Regions from separate parts of the Curtobacterium sp. LFS079 genome, predicted to be linked through region 2. Evidence: riboswitches for the same ligand, from Rfam matches in the RefSeq annotation. Region 2 holds a riboswitch; the other holds the start of a gene.

Region 1 (5,498 bases), on a different contig from region 2:
CCACGGTGGTCAGCTCCGTGCCCGAGGCCAGCAGGGCCGCGCCCAGCCCGTCCAGGCTCGGTGCCCCGCCGGTGCCCATGATGAGCCGGGAGCCAAACCCGACGCCGTCGATCACCAGGGGATCGTTCTGTGTCTGGATGCTTGTGGTGGACATGGTTCAGCCTCCCTGTACCGCGGTGACGATTTCGAGTTCGTCGCCCTCTGCGAGCGCCGTCGCAGCCCACTGGCTGCGCGGCACCACTTCGGCGTTGCGGGCGACGGCGACGCCGATCTTGCGTCCGTCCGTGGCCTGGCCGCTGGTGTCAAGTGCGCGGCCGGTCAGTTCCGTGACGAGGGTTGTGACCGAGGCGCCGTCGCCGATGGAACGGTGGTCCCCGTTGAGTTTGATGTTCATGCGTGGTCCTTGATGGCGGATGGTGCGGTGTGGAGCGGGTGGGAGAAACGGTCGGGGGCGAACTTGCTCCAGCGTTCGTCACTGCGGTTGTCCATGAGGCCCACGCAGATGGCAGCGGCAGCCGGGGTGAGCAGGACGCCGTGGCGGAAGAACCCGGTGGCGACGATCAGGCCGGGCACCGGGCCGCCATGCGGACCGCCAACCCGTCCCAGCAGCGGCGCGTTGTCCGGGGTCCCGGGCCGGGCGCGGGCGGTGCATTCGAGCAGTTCCAGCTCGGCGACGGCGGGCAGCAGCACCTGGGCGTCGCGGAGCAGCTGGTACACCCCGCCGGCCGACACAGCGATGGCGGAGCTGGGCCCGTCCTCGCGCTGGCTTGCCCCGATCACCACGGTGCCGTCTTCGCGCGGGACGATGTATACGGGCACGCCGCGGACCAGGCCACGGACCGTGGCCGTGAGCAGTGGCTGCAGATGCCCTGGCACCCGGAGGCGCAGGATGTCTCCGTACACCGGCCGCAGGGGCAGGGCGAGTCCGTCCGGCAGGCCTTCCAGCGCGGAGGCGGCCAGGCCGTTGGCGACCACGGTTTCCGTGGCCAGGACCCGGGTGCCGTCAGCCAGGAGCACCCCGGCCACGTCGCCGTCCTCCCACAGGAGCCCTGACGCCGCAGTGTTGAGCAGGAAACCGTCCACGAGGCCGTCGAACCCCGCCGCGTCGACCCAGCTGCGGTCTCCCGGTGAGTGCCGGGCCAGGCTTTCGAGGATGGCCGCGGCAAGCCTGCGCGGGTCCACCTGGTGGTCCCCTGGGATGTCGAAAGCGCAGGAAATCTGCGGGCTGAGCAGGGGTTCGCGTTCGCGGGCTTCACGCAGCGGCAAGGCCTGGATCTCCAGGCCGAGGCCCAGTTGGACGTCCCGCAGGTCGGCGAACGCCCGGCGGTCAGCGGCGTCCGCACCGACGGCGAGGGTCGGCGTCGTGCGGTATCCGGTACCGGCCGCATCGGAGGGCAGTCCGCGCACAAATGCGGGCCACAGCTGCGAGGAGGCAAGCATCAGCTCAAGGAGGTCTTCCTCCTGGTAGTGCAGCTCGCTCACCGGTGCCAGCATGCCTGCCGCGGCAAAGGTGGCGCCGGTCGCGGGCGCGGGGTCGATGACCACAACGGAGCGCCCCGAGCGGCGGGCTTCATGGGCGATGCCGAGGCCGATGATGCCCGCGCCGATGACCGCGACGTCGGCAGTGATGGCAGGATTCCGGGGTGCCGGGTGAAGTGTGTCCATGGGCCCTTCCCTACGCCGGCATTAACCGGATCAGGTCAAGCGGTCGGCGCTGAAGCCCTCTCAGCCGGACGGTCTCATTACGACGGTCGCGGCTCCCGCAGTACCAGCCCAGTTTAGGGGAACTACTCTGGTTTCCATGACCCAGCATGTTCTGCACACCACTGCCCGCCTCTACCTGTGCACCGATGCCCGGAAGAAGCAGGGCGATTTCGAGCAATTCGTCGACGCCGCGTTCGAAGGCGGAGTGGACATCATCCAGCTCCGCGACAAGACGATCGAAGCAGCCGAGGAGCTTGAACTCCTGGAGGTCCTGCACGCGGTGGCCCAGCGCCACGGCCGGCTCTGGGCCGTCAACGACCGGGCGGACATCGCGTCCCTTTCCGGGGCTCCCGTGTTCCATATCGGCCAGAAGGACCTGCCGCTGCGCGCGGCGAGGAAGCTGCTGCATGATCCCACCGTGATCGGCCTGTCGACCCACACGCCGGAACAGGTTGACGCCGCGATCGCCGCGTCCCCGGGCCGCAGCGGCCTGGACTACTTCTGCGTTGGCCCGGTCTGGGCGACGCCGACCAAGCCGGGCCGGGACGCCGTCGGGCTGGATCTGGTCAAGTACGCCGCGAGTGCGGTACGTGCCGCGGACGAGGAACGCGTGGGCGGGGTGCAGCTGCCGTGGTTCGCGATCGGCGGCATTGACCACAGCAATGTTGAGCAGGTGGTGCAGGCCGGTGCCGGCCGGATCGTAGTGGTGCGGGCGATCACCGAAGCAAGCGACCCGACGGCGGCCGCCAAGTCACTGCTCGCAGCCCTGCCGGACACGTGAGGGGCCTGCAGTCACAATCCGTTGAATGACGACGGCGGCCGCCGCCCCGGGTGCTTTTGGCACCTCGGGCGACGGCCGCCGTCGTTGTTTCAGCGGACGAGCTCAGGCACCGTAGCGGGCGCCTTCGGGCTTGGACTCCTGGTTCTATCCCCCACCCGCCACACTAGACGCACTGGCACCACCAGGAAACAGCCTCTGCTCCCCATTGACGCGGGACGCAATGCTAGGTCGCCCGGCGTCGTTTCCAGCCCTATTCGGATCGGTTACCCTGACTTTCGTGTCACATCACCGGATAACCCCGAATGTCAGTGAAACGTCGAACCAGCTGGCGGAGGCACTGGCTGCCCTGAGGACGGAACTCGAACTGCCCGGGGACTATCCGCATGACGCTATCGCCGAGGCAAAGGAGGCGGTGGCCCGGCACACCCTGCCTCCGCTCGACCTCGACCACATTCCCTTCGTGACCATCGATCCTGCCGGCTCCACCGACCTGGACCAGGCACTGCACATCGAACGCTCCGGGGAGGGCTACAAGGTCTTCTACGCCATTACCGACGTTCCCTCCTTCGTGTCCCCCGGCGGCGCCCTGGACGAGGAGACGCGGCACCGCGGCCAGACCTTCTACGCTCCGGACGGGCGGATCCCGCTGCACCCCGAGGTGATCAGTGAGCAGGCCGGCAGCCTGCTGGCCGGGCAGCGCTGCGGAGCGTTTGTGTGGGAGTTCGCCCTGGATGCCGCGGCGGAGGTCCAGTCCGCGCTGGTCCGGCGGGCCAGTGTCCGCAGCCGGGCGAAGCTCAACTACCACGATGTCCAGGCCGAGATCGATGCCGGCACCGCTGCGCCCGTCCTGCAGTTGCTCAAGGAGGTCGGCCTGAAGCGCGTGGAACTGGAACGCCGCCGCGGAGGCGCCAGCCTGAACATGCCGGAGCAGGAGATCGCGCCCCTGCCGATGGGCGGTTACCGCATCGTGGCCGCGCCGCCGCTGCCGGTGGAGGACTGGAACGCCCAGATTTCACTGATGACCGGCATGGCGGCCGCGGAGCTGATGCTGGACGGCAAAGTGGGAATCCTGCGCACCATGCCGTCTCCGGACGAACGCTCCCTGCTGCATTTCAAGCGCCAGACGGCGGCACTTGGCAAACCGTGGAAGGACGGCGCCGGGGGCATCAGCTACGGCGAATACCTCCGCACCCTGGACGCCACCGACCCCAAGCAGCTGGCCATCCTGCATTCGGCGGGCATGCTGTTCCGCGGCGCGGGTTACACCCCCTTCGACGGCGATGTCCCCGAGGAGGTGCTGCAGTCCGCCATCGGCGCCCCCTACGCCCACGCCACCGCCCCGTTGCGGCGCCTGATCGACCGCTTTGTCCTGGTGATCTGCGAGGCCCTGAGCAACGGCAGCGGAATTCCGGCGTGGGCCCGCGAGGCGCTGCCGGCGCTGCCGGCCATCATGGCCGCATCGGACCAACTGGCCGCCAGGCTCGAACGGCTGGCCTTGGACACCGTGGAGGCGGCGCTGCTGGTGAGCCATGTGGGCGAAGAGTTCGACGCCGTCGTCATCTCCGGTTCCAAACCAAACGGCACCAAACCGAACGGCACCAAACCGAACGGCAGCAACGGCAACGGGAACGGGAACGGGAACGGCCGCCCCTCCGGCGTCGTGCAGATTGCCGAACCCGCGGTCACCGCCCGCTGCGAGGGTGAGATGGACGCCGGGACAAAAGTCCGCGTGCGGCTGCTGGCCGCCGACATCAACACCCGGCAGATTTCCCTTGAGCTGATCGGCTGAGGAGCCGTCTTCAGCGGGCAAACCGTAGAAACCGGTACACTTGACCCGTAGTAATGGATGCCCGGTCGTTGATTCATTTCCTTTTTGACTCAACAAGCCCGCACCTACGCGATCTTGAGATTTGCCCGCTGGTCACCAGTGCCAGTATTCAGATAGCCCGCGATCGGCTTCCACTGGACCTGCTTGCGCCCGTCCGTGCTCCGGAACGGCTCCGCCGGAACCGTTGAGCATGCAGCGCAGCCCAAATGAATAAGGAAACTCCCCCGTGAGTGAATTGCACACCCATGAAGTCCTGAGTGACGGCAACGAATCGATCGAGCCCGAGGAAACCATCACCTCGGACGAAACACCCCACGAGATCGAAGAAAAATCCTTCGCCGACTTCAACGTCCGTGCCGACATCGTGGAATCGCTGGCCGACGCCGGCATCACCCACCCCTTCCCCATCCAGGCCATGACCCTTCCGGTCGCCTTGGGCGGGCATGACATCATCGGCCAGGCCAAGACCGGTACCGGCAAGACCCTCGGCTTCGGCATCCCGGCCCTGCAGCGCGTCGTCGGCCCGAGCGACGCCGGCCATGACAAGCTCGCGGTTCCCGGCGCGCCCCAGGCCCTGGTGATTGTTCCTACCCGCGAACTCGCCGTCCAGGTGGCCAACGATCTCCAGACCGCGTCCCGGAAGCGCAACGCGCGCATCGCTACGATCTACGGCGGCCGTGCTTACGAGCCGCAAATCGAAGCCTTGCAGAAGGGAGTCGAGGTGGTTGTCGGTACTCCCGGCCGCCTGATCGACCTCTACAAGCAGAAGCACCTGAGCCTCAAGAACGTTCGCATGGTGATTCTCGACGAAGCAGACGAAATGCTGGACCTCGGCTTCCTTCCCGACGTCGAGACCCTGATTGCCGGTACCCCCGCCGTCCGCCAGACCCTGCTGTTCTCGGCCACCATGCCCGGCCCGGTCATCGCGATGGCCCGCCGCTACATGACGCAGCCCACCCACATCCGCGCAGCCGACCCCAACGACGAGGGCCTCACCAAGCGCGACATCCGCCAGCTGATCTACCGCGCGCACAGCATGGACAAGACCGAGGTCGTCTCCCGCATCCTGCAGTCGAAGGGACGCGGACGGACCATCATCTTCACCAAGACGAAGCGCACGGCGGCGAAGGTGGCCGAGGAACTCGTGGACCGCGGCTTCGCGGCCGCCGCCATCCACGGCGACCT
Region 2 (5,498 bases):
GCTCCGAAGCGAAGCGCGTCGGCGATGGTTGTCAGCGCCTCGCTTTCCGGCGAAGGTCCCTTATCCTTGTTCGTTTCGAAAATCAGGTCCAGCAGTTTGCGCGGATCACGCGGCAGCGTCTTGATCGCTTCCGGAAGTGGCATTCCGAGAATCTGCTGAGGGCTGCCGTAGAAGGAGCCTCCCTTCCCCCGGATGATGCCCTCAAACTTGGGACCATCATTGGCCTGTTGGCTCTTTGAAGCCTCCTGCCTCTGGAACTCGGCTTTTGCTTCCTTGCCGAAGAAAGTAGTAGGCACCTGAGGCTCGCGGTTCCAAACCCATTCGCCGGACCTGTCCGCCGGCACATAGACCTGGCCATCCTGCGTTTCCAACCAGGCCACGTCAGTCCCGTCAGCCCTGCGAGTGAAGGAGGCGTAAACCGCCTTCGTGTCCACCTTCAAATACTGCCCCGGCTTCACCACCGGATCCGAAGTTCTGATCGCCGCGTCCGCCGCCTTGTTGAGCACTTCCGCTGCCTCAGCGCTGGCACCCGGCCTTCCCACTGGAGCCACAACATCGGCAACCACAATCCCGCCAACCAACACCGCCGCGGCCGCCGAGGCGAGGACAACGCGCCGGATCACGGTCCGCCGCCGGCGCGTACCGCCGTCGGGCACTGCCACGCCGCCGGGAGCGCCCCCAAAACCGCTCCCGAACCGGGCCTCCGTGTCAATCTTCTGAAGGAGTTTCTTCCGGCCCCGCGCCAAGGTTGCCGATGGCGGGGTTCCAACGTCGCTACGCATTTCGCGGAGCAGCTGCAAGTCGTCCATTTTCGTTGTCCGTTTCGTCAAGTATTTCCGGCCCCAGGCCGCTGCGGAGGATGCGCCGGGCGCGGTTCAGTCGCGAACGCACGGTCCCGACGGGGACGCCCATGGCGCCGGCGATGCCCTCATAACCAAGGTCCGCCCAGGCGTAGAGAAGAAGGGTTTCGCGGTCGATCGCCGGCATGGCCTTGAGGCGCTTGGCCAGTTTGGCCATGGCAGCCGAGGCATCCACCTGCGCCGCCACGCCATCGGTGCTGTCCACCCCGGCTTCACGCGGTGCGGAGCGTGCCATTGCTTTCAGCAAGCGGGCCTCGGCGCGGTGGTGCCGGCGCAGCAGGTTGGTGGCGATGCCGAACAGCCACGGCCGCGCGTCTTCCCAACGCTCGTCGAAGGAAGCCAGGCACTCAAAGGCGACAAGGAAAGTCTCCGAGGTGACGTCGTCGGCCACGAAATCACCCGCGCGCCGGGCCGCATAGCGGTAGATGACCGGGGCGTGCCTGTCGTAGAGCACGGCGAACTCGGCGGGGCTGTCCCGCGAGCGCCTGATGATGTCTCTGTCTGTGTTCACACCTTGTATTGCCCGGTGCCGCAGAAAAGGTTCACGGAAACTCAGTCTGCCCCTTAGAACACGAAGTTCCAGGTGCCGGCCGCAACGGCCGCCAGCACAGCCGCGGCGGAGATGAGCACCCCGCCCAGCAGCACCCACACGTCCAGCAGCGAGTACGTCGATTGCCGGGCCCACGTCCGGGCGGAGCCGCCGAAGCCCCGGGCTTCCATGGTTACCGCCAGCCGCGAGGCCCGGCGCACGGCCTGGACCAGCAGGCCGAAGCTCTGGCCGAGGGTGGCGCGCAGCCGTTGCAAGGGACTGCCGTGCGAACCAACCCCGCGGGCCCTGCGGGCCATCCCGATGGTTTGCCATTCCTCGGCCATGAGCCCTACCAGGCGCATCGCCGCCAGGGTCCCCAGCACGAAGCGGTGCGGCAGCTTCGCTTTCTGCGCCAGGGCGTCGGCGAGGTCGGTCGGGTCGGTGCAGCTCATCAGCAGGACCGCCGGCAGGGCGATCGCCAGCCCGCGCAGCATGAACCCAAGCCCCAGCTGAAGAGAGCCTTCGCTGATGGACCAGATGCCGACGTCGAGCAGTGTCCTTCCGCTGTCCGCCGACAGGATCGCGGTGCTCCAGCCGCCCAGGGCCGCCGCGAGGATGAGCGGCCAGCCGCGTTGCCACAAGAGCCGCAGGGTCAGGCCGACCAGCGGGAACAGGGCGAACTCCGCGAGCAGGGCGGTGGACGCGGAGACCCAGTCGATGGACAGCGCCAGCACCAGGGTGATCGCAAAGACGGCCATGAACTTCACCAGCGGGTTGGCCCGGGTGAGGAGGGCGTGGTTGCCGTGCAGGCTCATGACCTCCCTCATGCCGCACCCGCCTCCGTATAGGCCGCAGCTGCGGAGTCGAGCCGCATTTCGGTGCCGCCCAGCACCGCACTGAATTCCTGGTCATGGGTCACGGAGACAACGGCGGTTCCGGCGTCGAGCAGTTCGGACAGGAAGGACGCGAGTTCGGCCCAGGTGTTGGCGTCCTGGCCGAAGGTCGGCTCGTCCAGCACCAACACCTTGGGGCTCGCCGCCAGCACCGTGGCCACGGACAGCCTGCGCTTCTCGCCGCCGGAGAGCGTGTAGGGGTTGGCGTCCACCAGGTGCGTCAGGCGCAGGCGCTCAAGCAGTTCATCGACACGTTCCTCCCCGTGCCCCAGATGCCGCGGCCCGAACATGAGCTCATCCAGCACCCGGCCCGTGACGAACTGGTGCTCCGGCTCCTGGAACACGGTCCCGATCCGCGAAATCAGCTGCTGCGCCTTCCACGTGTAGGGGTCGCTTCCGGCGCCGTTGGAAAGCGCGACGCCGGCGCCCACCTTCCCGGCCACCGGCGCCAGCAGCCCGGCGAGGGTCAGCGCGAAGGTGGACTTGCCCGCGCCGTTGGGTCCGGTGATGGTGAGTGCCTGGCCGGCGACTACGTCGGCATTGAGGCCGGACTGCGCCGGGACGGGCGGAATGGTCTTGAAGCCGCGGCGGCGCGGGCGCTCCCGGGAAACAGCAAGGTCCTCCGCGCTGAGGAGGAGCCCGCCGGCGTCCCCGTGTGCCCCTTTTTCCGTCCGTGCCCGGGTGGCCGGCACATACCCCGGGACCCAGACGCCGGCGGCGGCCAGCATGTCGCGGGCCTGTTCCAGCACGGCGTCCGGCGGGCCGTCCAGCAGCACCGCGGGCTCGGAGGAGCTTCCGGGCTGCAGCACCACGATCCGGTCCACCAGATCCTTCCACACGGACACCCGGTGCTCCACCACCACCAGCGTGGCACCGGTCTTGTTCAAGCAGCGCCCGACGGCGTCCCGCACCTCCAGTACCCCGGCCGGGTCCAGGTTCGCCGTCGGTTCGTCCAGCAGGATCAGCCCGGGGCGCATCGCCAGGATGCCGGCGAGCGCCAGGCGCTGCTTCTGCCCTCCGGAGAGGGCCGACGTCGGGTGGTCGATCGCGAAGCCGGCCAGCCCGACGTCGTCGAGTGCCTCGTGCACGCGCGCCCAGATGTCGCCGGGCGGCACGGCCAGGTTCTCGGCGCCGAAGGCGACGTCGTCACCGAGGCGCGAGAGGACCACCTGGGTCTCCGGGTCCTGCTGCATGAGTCCGGCCCGGCCGCGGCTGTCCTGCGGCCGGGCGCCGTCGATCAGCAGCGAGCCGGTTTCGTCGGCGTCGTCCTCGCCGCCCAGTACCCCCGCAAGGGCGTGGAGCAGCGTGGACTTGCCGGCGCCCGACGGGCCCAGCAGCAGCACCCGCTCACCCGGTGCGATGTCCAGGTCAAGGCCATGGACGGCCTGGGCGGTGCGGCCGGCGTGCCGCCAGCCCCAGCCGCGTGCGGAAACGGCAGCGGCGCGGACGCCGGCTTCACTGGACGGCATCAGGAGAAGACGGGCTCCGTGGCGGCCTTCCGGGACGCGAAGGAGCTGAGCACACCGGTCTTGGCCAGGCCGCGGGTGGCGATCCAGGAGAGGCCGCCCGCGATCACGGCACCGGAGATCGCGCAGAACACGATGTAGGCGAGCTTGTCGCCGGCCTCGTACGCGATGTTCCAGCCCCACGGCATGAAGGAGTCGTTCAGGCCGCAGAACAAGCCTGCGCCAGCACCCGCCAGCAGCGATGCGGGCAGGTTGAACTTCTTGTATATGAGTGCCGCGAACACCAGCTCGGCGCCGAGGCCCTGGAGCACGCCGGAGATCAGCACGGTGGTGCCGTACTGCGAGCCCATGATCAGCTCGCCGGTGGCGGCAACGGTTTCGCAGAAGAGCGCCGCGCCCGGCTTGCGGATGATGAGCATGCCAAGCACGGCCGGAATCATCCAGCCGCCGGCGTAGAGGCCGCTGGAAGGCGGGTAGACGAAGACCGGGGCGAGCAGGTTGGCGCCCTGGTCCCAGGCCCAGAAGATCACGCCGCCCGCGACGGCGATCAGTGCCGCCACCACGATGTCCACCACGCGCCAGGTGTAGCCGGTCTTACTGGAAGCCGGCGTCGAAGAAATACCAGTCATTGTGTCCTCCTGAGGAACAGGAGGGGAAAGTGTCGCCCGGCCCTTGTTTCCCGGCCACCGGTCACTCTGAGAACTCGACTCCCTTGCGCCGGTACTAACCGGATCAGGTTCGAGGGTCTGCGGTGTTCCGCACTCTCAGCGCCCTTCCTTCGTTCTGCTGCTGCAGCCCGACGGCGGCGCTCCCCTGTCGTTATCAATTGCCCTTTTGGGCGTGCTCCAGTTTACACCCGGGCCTTTACCGGGCCCCTTCCGGGCGTTTTCGGGGCAGGGCGGACGGTCACATTGGCGCGGGGGTGCCTGGGCCTTGCACATTCTGCTGGATCACCCTGCTGGATAACCGAGGCTTGACCGCACCGTGGCCTGCAATGGTGCGGGTACGGTGGAGTGACTGCAGGTGTGATCCAGCAGAATCGTCACGAGGAGAGCAGGGAGCGTCCATGGCGGAAGACAATTCGCCCGGGAACACCGGGGCGCCCGGCACCGCGTCAGGTACAGCGCCCGGCACCGCGCCCGAGCCGCGGCTGGCGGCGAGCGTGATCCTGCTGCGGGACGGCGCCGACGGCCCGGAAGTCTTCGTCCAGCACCGGGTGTCCACCATGGATTTCGCGGCCGGAATGGTGGTGTTCCCCGGCGGCCGGGTGGACGCCGTCGACGGCAGCGGCTGGAAGTTCGCGGACGGGCTCGTACGGCAGCACGCGCAGGTGTGGCGCCGCTGCAGCATCGCGGCCGCAGACCCCGGCACGGCAGAGCACAACGCGGGCCGGGTCCTTGCCGCGGCGCTGCGCGAAGTCCAGGAAGAGGCGGGACTGCAGCTGGACGCAAGCCTGATGCGGCCGTGGGCCAACTGGGTCACCCCGGCGGACCAGCCTAAGCGCTTCGACACCTACTTCTACCTGGCTGCACCCGGGCCGGAGGACGAGGCCCGGCACCAGACCACCGAGGCCTGGCAGTCATTGTGGATGCCGGTGCGCGGAATCCTTGGCGGCGAGGCCGCGGGCGCCCTCAAGCTGATGCCACCCACCCTGGTGCTGTTGGAGGAACTGCTCCGGCTCGGCAGCACGGAAGCCTGCCTCGCCGTAGAACGGGACATCACTCCGGTTCGCCCGGAACCGGGTGCGCTC

The links. A riboswitch is a leader RNA that binds a small molecule or an ion and turns the genes downstream of it on or off. The one in region 2 is predicted to bind thiamine pyrophosphate.
Region 1: another riboswitch for thiamine pyrophosphate. It lies ahead of ACNQPB_RS16600 (FAD-dependent oxidoreductase); the one in region 2 lies ahead of ACNQPB_RS13185 (ECF transporter S component).

The regions. Positions count from the first base shown of each region.
Region 1 is NZ_JBFPFO010000012.1:16,782-22,279, reverse strand. It holds gene ACNQPB_RS16610 (thiazole synthase) at 1-154, opposite strand, end outside; gene thiS (sulfur carrier protein ThiS) at 158-394, opposite strand; gene ACNQPB_RS16600 (FAD-dependent oxidoreductase) at 391-1,665, opposite strand; TPP riboswitch at 1,656-1,774, opposite strand; gene thiE (thiamine phosphate synthase) at 1,802-2,485, shown strand; gene ACNQPB_RS16590 (RNB domain-containing ribonuclease) at 2,763-4,274, shown strand; gene ACNQPB_RS16585 (DEAD/DEAH box helicase) at 4,540-5,498, shown strand, end outside.
Region 2 is NZ_JBFPFO010000007.1:80,608-86,105, forward strand. It holds gene ACNQPB_RS13165 (CU044_5270 family protein) at 1-809, opposite strand, end outside; gene ACNQPB_RS13170 (RNA polymerase sigma factor) at 775-1,371, opposite strand; gene ACNQPB_RS13175 (energy-coupling factor transporter transmembrane component T family protein) at 1,425-2,216, opposite strand; gene ACNQPB_RS13180 (ABC transporter ATP-binding protein) at 2,213-3,751, opposite strand; gene ACNQPB_RS13185 (ECF transporter S component) at 3,751-4,377, opposite strand; TPP riboswitch at 4,440-4,573, opposite strand; gene ACNQPB_RS13190 (NUDIX hydrolase) at 4,815-5,498, shown strand, end outside.